DNA from 4 places in the Streptomyces sp. NPDC001544 genome. Region 3 is predicted to be linked to each of the others. Evidence: riboswitches for the same ligand, from Rfam matches in the RefSeq annotation. Region 3 holds a riboswitch; each other region holds the start of a gene.
The links. Region 3 has a riboswitch for cyclic di-AMP ahead of ACFY0F_RS10795 (NlpC/P60 family protein). Riboswitches for the same ligand answer to the same signal wherever they lie in the genome.
Positions count from the first base shown of each region.

Region 1: linked by a shared signal. The riboswitch ahead of ACFY0F_RS24955 (transglycosylase SLT domain-containing protein) and the one ahead of ACFY0F_RS10795 (NlpC/P60 family protein) in region 3 are both predicted to bind cyclic di-AMP.
Region 2: linked by a shared signal. The riboswitch ahead of ACFY0F_RS38810 (peptidoglycan DD-metalloendopeptidase family protein) and the one ahead of ACFY0F_RS10795 (NlpC/P60 family protein) in region 3 are both predicted to bind cyclic di-AMP.
Region 4: linked by a shared signal. The riboswitch ahead of ACFY0F_RS33785 (M23 family metallopeptidase) and the one ahead of ACFY0F_RS10795 (NlpC/P60 family protein) in region 3 are both predicted to bind cyclic di-AMP.

Region 1 is NZ_JBIAVN010000010.1:162,792-164,982, reverse strand. Features, by position in the region: gene ACFY0F_RS24960 (polyprenyl synthetase family protein) at 1-6, opposite strand, end outside; cyclic di-AMP (ydaO/yuaA leader) riboswitch at 534-717, shown strand; gene ACFY0F_RS24955 (transglycosylase SLT domain-containing protein) at 723-1,202, shown strand; gene ACFY0F_RS24950 (HAD family hydrolase) at 1,220-2,041, opposite strand.
Region 2 is NZ_JBIAVN010000032.1:30,129-32,319, reverse strand. Features, by position in the region: gene ACFY0F_RS38815 (alpha-galactosidase) at 1-952, shown strand, start outside; cyclic di-AMP (ydaO/yuaA leader) riboswitch at 1,259-1,416, shown strand; gene ACFY0F_RS38810 (peptidoglycan DD-metalloendopeptidase family protein) at 1,421-2,191, shown strand, end outside.
Region 3 is NZ_JBIAVN010000003.1:190,386-192,576, reverse strand. Features, by position in the region: gene pcrA (DNA helicase PcrA) at 1-466, opposite strand, end outside; cyclic di-AMP (ydaO/yuaA leader) riboswitch at 711-872, shown strand; gene ACFY0F_RS10795 (NlpC/P60 family protein) at 880-2,061, shown strand; gene ACFY0F_RS10790 (tellurite resistance/C4-dicarboxylate transporter family protein) at 2,088-2,191, shown strand, end outside.
Region 4 is NZ_JBIAVN010000019.1:138,029-140,219, forward strand. Features, by position in the region: gene ACFY0F_RS33775 (dihydrofolate reductase family protein) at 1-573, shown strand, start outside; tRNA gene ACFY0F_RS33780 (tRNA-Met) at 629-702, shown strand; cyclic di-AMP (ydaO/yuaA leader) riboswitch at 964-1,130, shown strand; gene ACFY0F_RS33785 (M23 family metallopeptidase) at 1,142-2,173, shown strand.

The DNA of each region.
Region 1 (2,191 bases), on a different contig from region 3:
GGTCACGAGGGGTCTCCTGTCTGCTGGTGTCTGCTGGCGATTACGCGGTTTGTCGATAGGTCGCTGCCCTCACTCGAGTCAGCGTATCCGGTCGGCTTTCGATCACCGAGGGCGCCCACCGTTACAGGCCGGGCGCTATCGGATCACGACCGTTATGTTTTCGATCGGTCGATAAGGACGGATATTTATCCGCTTACCCGGAAGTACGACTGGAGTACCTCGACCAAAGCAGCCGACTCCCCTCACCCTGCCCGCCGGGATTACCGGCACCGCGCCCTTCATGCCCTATTTGCCGCGATTGCCATTTCGTGAATTGGGTCACGCCGCCTACCAGGAGGGGCCCGACACCCCAGACCGCTTTTCCCCGTTCACCTCTGGCCAGTTGAGGCTTGGCAGACGCAAAGGATCAAGTGCCCCATACACGATAGAACAAGGTCAACTAGGACTTTGTGTGAATCCAAGGCTTGTTCCGGACATGTGCTCTCGCATACGTTCCCGGCCGTCGGGCGGACGCCGAATCCTGCCGCCGCCCATCAGACCCATCGACGAACTCATTCGCGTACGGCAGGAGCGGGGGACCCAGGTAAGCCGCCGGTCCGGGCGACACCCGTCGTCCCGGGACGGCTCGGGGTGAAGTCGTGCCGCCTTCGGGCGGCACGGCCGGGCAGCTCCCAGCCCGAACCCGACAGCTCACCTCGCAGGCGACGGAGAGGAACTTCGCCATGTCTGCTGCCGCTCAGCACCGCCCTGCCCGCTTCGCCCGCATCGCCCGCAGACTCGCCGCCGCCGGCGCCGGGGCCGCCGTGATCGCCCTGCCGCTGGCCGGCGCGACCAGCGCCTCGGCCGCCACGCCCACGACCGCGCCCAGCACGGTCACGTACCCGAACAACCTGGACGGCTGGATCCGCGACTCGCTCGCGGTCATGGCGCAGCACGGCATCCCCGGCACGTACAACGGCATCTACCGCAACGTGATGCGCGAGTCCTCGGGCAACCCGCTGGCCATCAACCTCTGGGACTCCAACGCCGCCGCCGGCACTCCGTCCAAGGGCCTGCTGCAGGTCATCGCCCCGACGTTCAACGCCTACCACGTGTCCGGCACCTCGTGGAACATCTACGACCCGATCGCCAACATCACGGCCGCCTGCAACTACGCCGCCCACCGCTACGGCTCGATCGACAACGTGTACGGCGCGTACTGACCGGCTGACCGGTTCCCTCACGGGAAGCATCTTTCGAGGACGACGGCGATGCCGTCGTCCTCGTTCGACAAAGTGATCTCGTCGGCCACCGCCTTGAGTTCCGGGTGCGCGTTGGCCATGGCCACACCGTGCGCAGCCCAGTCGAACATCGGGATGTCGTTGGGCATGTCCCCGAAGGCGACCGCCCTGTCGGGGCTCAGCCCGAGGTGGTCGGCGGCCAGCGCCAGCCCGGTCGCCTTGGTCACACCGCACGGCTGCAATTCGACGGTTCCCGGTCCCGACATGGTGACCGTCGCCAGCGAGCCCACGGCCGCGCGGGCCGTGGCGGCCAACTCGTCGTCCGTCAGTGTGTGATGGCGCAGCAGGACCTTGCTGATCGGCTCGCACCACAGGTCGTCGCGCCGCCGGACCCGCACGGCGGGCAGCGTCGGGTGGGGCATCAGATAACCGGGTTCGATGAGCGTGAGCCCGTCCACCCCGTCCTGGTCGACGGCCGCGTACACCTCCCCCACCTCGGCCTCGATCTTGCCGAGCGCGGTCTCGGCCAGCTCCCGGTCCAGGGTGACCGACCACAGCAGGCGGTCGGCACCGGCGTCGTACACCTGCGCCCCCTGGGCACACACCGCGAGTCCCCTGCCACCCAGGTCGTCGAGCAGCGGCCGCACCCGCGGTGCCGGGCGTCCGGTCACCACGAGGTGCCGGGCACCCGCGTGCCCGGCACGCGCGAGGGCGGCCAGGGACCGGTCGGAGAGGGTGTCGTCGCCACGCAGGAGCGTTCCGTCGAGATCGGTCGCGACGAGGGTGAAGGCGGGGAGCGGATTTCCGGGGGGTGCGGCCATGATCAGAGAATACGGACACCACGCCCCGGCAACTCACCGCTGTTTTCGGCCTCAGCCGTGCACCGCCGCCGGGTGCTTCGCCGGACGCGGCGAGGCCGGCCCGGTGCCCGCGGACGAAGCGCGTGACCGGGCCGTGGGACGCCGCGTCGG
Region 2 (2,191 bases), on a different contig from region 3:
GTTCGGCATCTGGGTCGAACCGGAGATGGTCAACCCGGACAGCGACCTGTACCGGGCCCACCCCGACTGGGTGCAGTACCAGTTCGGGCGGAAGCGGACGGAGTTCCGTAATCAGCTCGTGCTCAACCTCGCCCGCGAGGACGTCCAGGAACACCTCTGGCAGCAGCTGGACGGCCTCCTGTCCAGCGCCCCCGTCGACTATGTGAAGTGGGACTTCAACCGCTGCTTCACCGACGCCGGATGGCCGGGTGAGCCGTACCCGCAGCGGCTGTGGGTGGACCACGTCCGCGCCTTCTACGCGCTCCTCGACCGGCTGCGGGCGGCCCATCCCGGTGTCGCGTTCGAGTCCTGCTCGGGCGGCGGCGGCCGGATCGACCTCGGTGTGATGAGTCGCACGGACCAGGTGTGGACCTCCGACAACACCGACCCGCTGGACCGGCTCGCCATCCAGCACGGCTTCAGTCAGATCCATCCCGCGCGGGTCATGGCCGCCTGGGTCACCGACAGTCCGAACACCCAGCTCAACGGGCGGGTCAGCAGCCTGCGCTTCCGGTTCGTGAGCGCCATGGCCGGGGTGCTCGGCGTCGGGGGCGATCTGTCGGAGTGGACGGAGGAGGAGCTCGCCGAGGCCCGCCAGTGGGTGGAGCTGTACAAGGAGATCCGCCCGGTCGTGCAGCACGGCGACCTGTACCGGCTGCGACCGCCGGAGGGCGGGCTGAGCGCGGTGCAGTACACCCTCGGGGACGAGTCGGTCGTGCTGGCGTGGCTCCAGGCGCAGCGGTACGGCGAGCCGGTCCCGGCGGTGCGGCTGCGCGGCCTCGATCCGGCGGCGTCCTACGAATGCCGTGAAACGGGCGAAGTCCACCGAGGTGCCGTGCTGCTGCACCATGGACTGGACACCGGGTTGCGCGGCGATCTGGACGCGACCGTTGTCCGTCTGCGCCGCATCTGATGCTTCTGCCCCAATTGGATTCTTTGGGGAAACTAGTTCTGATATAGGGAGGCATGAAGGTACGTTCCGTGAGGAGCGTCATATTTATGACTGTCCGTCACGCGTCATGTCCACGTAATCGGTGGGGATTTCCGGGGAATTGAAGGGTGGTTCCGGAGGAGGTTCACGGACGGTGACGGGGGATATCCAAAACGGATCAAGCCAAACCCGGTCCGCGGGAAGCACTCGCTTGTCCGTTCCCGTCCCGCTCGCTTACCTTCGCCACCACTCCGGACGGAACGCCGAATCCTGCCGCCGCCCAGAGCCCGCACACACTCACCCGTGCACGGCAGGAGCGGGGGACCCACCAGGCAGGACCGCCTGTTCCGGTCTTCGGAACGGCTAGGGGTGAAGCCGCGCGCAGCGCGGCCGGGCAGCTCCAGCCCGAACCCGACAGCTCACCTCGCAGGCGCCGGAGAGGAACTCGTCATGCCCGCGAAGGGTAAGCACCGCCGTCCCAAGAACCGGCGTTTCACCCGCTCGATCGCCGTCGCCGGAACCGGCGGCGCCGCGCTGGCCCTGCCCCTCGTGGGAGCCGGCGGCGCCCATGCCGCCACGGCGGCCACCGCGAAGGAGTCCGCCTCCAAGGAGACCGTCCAGACCGCGCCCGTGGCCCAGAAGGAGACCTCCGCGGCCCGGTCGGGCGTGCACATCTACACGGTGCGGGCCGGTGACTACCTCTCGAAGATCGCCGACGAGCAGAACGTGAGCGGCGGCTGGCACCGGCTCTACGCGGACAACCGCGAGGCCGTCGGCAGCGACCCCTCGCTGATCCACCCCGGTCTGAGGCTGAGCATCGGCGAGCGGGCCGCGCACACCGGCACCGAGTCCGCCACGTCCACCCGGTCCTCCGCCCCGCAGCCCACGACCCGGTCCACGCCCCGTTCCGCGACCCGCTCGCAGACACGGCCCTCCGCGGCGCCGACCGCCTCCACCGGTTTCACCCTCCCGGTCGTGGGCGCCACCATCGGCACCGGTTACCACGTGCCGGGCGGCATGTGGTCCAGCGGCTACCACACGGGCGTCGACTTCGTCGTCCCGACCGGCACACCGGTCAAGGCCGTGGGGGCGGGCACGGTCGTCTCCGCCGGCTGGGGCGGCGCCTACGGCAACCAGGTCGTGATCAGGCTCGCCGACGGCCACTACGCGCAGTACGGCCACCTGTCCTCCCTCTCGGTCTCGGCCGGCCAGACCGTGACG
Region 3 (2,191 bases):
CGCTGTGGAAGGTCATCACCCACATCGCGTTCGCGCGCGGGCCGACGAGCTGCTCGACGCGCTCCTTCATCTCGCCGGCGGCCTTGTTGGTGAAGGTGATCGCCAGGATCTGACCGGGGTGGACGCCCCGCTCGCCGAGCAGGTGGGCGATGCGGTGGGTGAGCACACGGGTCTTGCCGGAGCCGGCGCCGGCCACGATGAGCAGCGGGGAGCCGGAGTGGACGACGGCGGCGCGCTGGTTCTCGTTCAGCCCCTCCAGGAGCGCGGCCGCGTCGACGGCCGGGCGGGGGGCGCCGTCCCGGTAGTACTCGTCCCGCTCCGGCGGCACGTCGAACTTCCCGCCGAACAGATCGTCCGGAACCGGTTCCGGAGCGTGATCGTCCTCGGGCGGCGGCGGGGGCTCCTCCCCATGCCCGCGAGGGGCCTGGAGGTCCGCCAGGAAGCTGTCGTCAAAGAGGCTGCTCATCGCTCTCCGAGTCTAGGGCGCCCCACCGACAACCGGCCGCCGCCCCGGGAAGACGACCGGTCCTCCCGTCACTCACGGTCCGGAGCGACACCGTCACCCGGACGAAAATACTTACGTAAATCACAAGATGTATCGGGCATAACGTGCACCAACCTTCACATGAGCCACACGAGTTGGCTACCGTGCCTGGCAGGCCGCACGACCCCCACCGGCGAACGTCGCCGGGCCGCGCGGCCTCCGTCGAGTCCGGCACGCGCCCCCACGCCAGCCGGAGCCGGGGACCCACACCGAGACCTGGGGTGAATCGGTCCGTACTCCCGCAAGGACGAGGACCGTAGGGCAACCCTTCCGAACCACCCGCCCGAACCCGACAGCTAACCCGGTAGGCGGAACACTGGAAGGAGTCGCCTCCGTTGGCGTCGCACCGCAAGCGTTCCCCGGGTACGGGAGTCGCGGGCATCCGCAAGCCCGCCCTCGCCACCGCCGCCCTCACCTCCGTGGCCCTGCTCTCCCAGCCGGCCGACGCCGCCCCCTCCGCCCCCGCCGCCGACGGCAGGCCGAGCCTGGAGGAGGTCGAGAAGAAGGTCGACTCCCTCTACCGCCAGGCGGAGTCGGCGACCGACAAGTACAACGCCGCCAAGGAGAACACCGGCAAGCAGCGCAGACGGGTCGACACCCTCCTCGACGAGGTCGCCAAGCGCACGGAGAAGCTCAACAAGGCACGCGAGAAGCTGGGCTCGTTCGCCGCGGCCCAGTACCGGACCGGGTCCGCCGCCCCCGACACCGCCACCTTCCTGCTCGCGGACACCCCGCAGGACTACTTCGACCAGACCCAGCTGATGAACCGGCTGACCTCCCGGCAGAAGGGCGCGGTCGACGACTACGTCACCGAGCAGTCCGCGACGATGAGGAAGCGGCAGGAGGCCACGGCGAGCCTCGAGACGCTGACCGAGTCGCAGAACGAGCTGCACACCGCCAAGGCCACCGTCCAGAAGAAGCTCGCCACCGCGCGCGAGCTGCTGTCCACGCTGACGGCCCGGGAGAAGGCCCGGCTCGCGGCGATCGAGAAGCAGAAGCAGGAGGAGGCCGCGCGCAAGGCGGCGGAGCTCGCGAAGCAGCAGGCGGCCGAGCGGGCGGCCGAGCAGGACACCGGCGCCGCCGCGTCCCCCTCGACGTCTCCCTCCCCAGCCCCTTCGACGTCCCCTTCGACGTCCACGGGTTCGTCGTCCTCGTACGCCACCAAGGCGGCGAAGGCGATCGAGTTCGCCCGCGCGCAGATAGGCAAGCCGTACGTCTGGGGCGCCACCGGCCCCGGCTCCTACGACTGCTCCGGCCTGACCCAGGCCGCCTGGAGGGCCGCCGGCGTCAGCCTGCCGCGCACCACCTACGACCAGGTCGACGCCGGCACGACGGTCTCCCTCGCCGACGCCCAGCCCGGTGATCTGATCTTCTTCTACGACGACATCAGCCACGTCGGCATCTACATCGGCAACGGCATGATGATCCACGCCCCCAAGCCGGGCGCCTACGTCCGCGAGGAGTCGATCTACTACGACGGCGAATCGATCATCCACAGCGTGGTGCGACCGGCCTGAACCACCGGGCTCCTAGCATCGGCCCCATGCCCGGCACCTCCTCACCCCTGCCCCTGCGCGCTTGGTGGGCCCGGCGGTCACCGGCGGGCGGTGCCGCCGTGATGGCGACGGGGATCGTGTCGGTGGGGCT
Region 4 (2,191 bases), on a different contig from region 3:
CCCCGCCTCTTCGGACCCGGCGGCTACCAGGCCGGCCGCCTGCGGCTGCTGGAGACCCGCCGTATCGAGGACGTCGTCCTGATGCGCTACGAGCCGACCGCCCCCGGCACCGGCCCCTCGGCCGCCCCCGCCGACCGCCACTGGCTGCGGATCGCCTGCGAGCTGGCCGCGCTGTGCCCGCCCTCCAAGACGGCGTTCAGCGTCGGGGCGGTGGTCGTGGCCGCCGACGGCACGGAGCTCGCGCGCGGCCACTCGCGTGAAGGCGGCGACCCCGTGGTCCACGCGGAGGAGGCGGCGCTGGCCAGGATCCGGCCCGACGACCCCCGGCTGGCCGGTGCCACGGTGTACAGCAGCCTCGAACCGTGCGCCCGGCGGGCCTCCCGGCCGGCGCCGTGTGCCCGGTTGATCCTCGACGCGGGGGTGCGGCGGGTGGTCACGGCATGGCGGGAGCCGGACACGTTCGTCACCGGGGCCGACGGGAGCGGACTGCTGGCGGCCGGGGGCGTGGACGTGGTCGTCGTGCCGGAGTACGAGGCGGCGGCGAAGGTGCCGAACCGGCACCTGCCGGGCTGATCGGAAAGGCGTGTGCGAGGTGTCCCGCGGATGACGTACACTGGTGACACAACGACGCGGGGTGGAGCAGCTCGGTAGCTCGCTGGGCTCATAACCCAGAGGTCGCAGGTTCAAATCCTGTCCCCGCTACTGAAGGCTCAGGGCCGGAATCCAGCACAGGGATTCCGGCCCTGAGTGTTTTTTGCGCCCCCGGTAGTCCGCTTGCAGCCTCCCACGGTCCGCCGTGGCATCCGGGCCGTGGTCAACTCGCCCGGTTTTCACCGTCCTTGGTGTGTAAGTCCTTCGGTGAAAACGCTAATGATCAAGCCAGATCTCTTGGAAACCGACGGGTAGGCCTATTAACGTTCGATAACGCAGCGCGGTCGTCCCAGCCGTCACCCGAGACGGCTCCGTGCGCACGCGCCGAATCCCGAAAGGGAACCGGGGAACCACCACTTTGGGGTGAATCGCACGAATGCCGTTGTGAGCTCGTCGAGTTCACGGCCGGTATACGCGCGTAGGAGACCTTCCTGCTCCGAACCCGTCAGCTAACCCGGTAGGCGTCACGGAAGGAAAGGAGCACGCCCGAGTGGCGTCCAACCCGCCTGCCCCCACAGCCCCGTTCGCGCCGAGCCGGCGCACCGACACCTTCGTCTACGGCGACTACCGCACCGACGAGGGCCCCTGGGAGGAGTGGAACCCCACCGAGGGGTCCCTCCGCCCGGAACGCGGCCGGCACCGGGTCACCAAGCAGCGCGGCGGGGGACTCGCCCGCAGCTCCACCGTTCTGGGCGTCGGCGTCATCGCCGCCGTCGGCGCGGGCGGCATCGCCAGCGCCAACACCGGCAAGCCGCCGGTTTCCCTATCCCTGCCCGACCTGCCCTCCGTCGGCTCGCTGCTGGGCGACCACACCGACGGCGCCAAGGTCACCGCGGCCAGCCTGACCGACGTCGGCGTGGCAGCCGCCGACAGCGACCAGGGCGGCACCGACGCCGGCGAGGCCCTGCGCAACCGGATCATGGCCCAGGCCGAGCGGCAGAAGAGCCAGGCCGACGGCAAGGCCACCGCCGCCGCCGTGGCCGCCGCCGGGAAGCAGTCCGCCGCCGTGGCCGCCAAGGCGGAGCAGGAGGCCGCGGTCAAGGCCGCCGCCGCCAAGGAGAAGGCCGAGGCCGCCGTCAAGAAGCAGGCCGAGGCCGACCGCCTCGCCAAGCTGGCCGCGCAGTACACGCTGCCGACCTCCTCGTACACGCTCACCGGCACCTTCGGTCAGCCCGGCGCCATGTGGTCCTCCGGCTACCACACCGGCCTTGACTTCGCGGCGCCGACCGGCACGCTCATCAAGGCCATCCACAGCGGCACGATCACCGAGGCGGGCTGGGCCGGCGCCTACGGCTACCGCACGATCCTCACCCTCGACGACGGCACCGAGCTGTGGTTCTGCCACCAGTCCTCGATCAACGTGAAGGTCGGCCAGAAGGTCCAAACCGGTGAGGTCATCGGCCGCGTCGGCGCCACCGGCAACGTCACCGGCCCGCACCTCCACCTCGAGGTCCATCCCGACGGACAGCCCACCGCCATCGACCCGATGGCGTGGCTGCACGGCAAGGGCCTCAACCCCTGACGGGACCCCGACGCATGA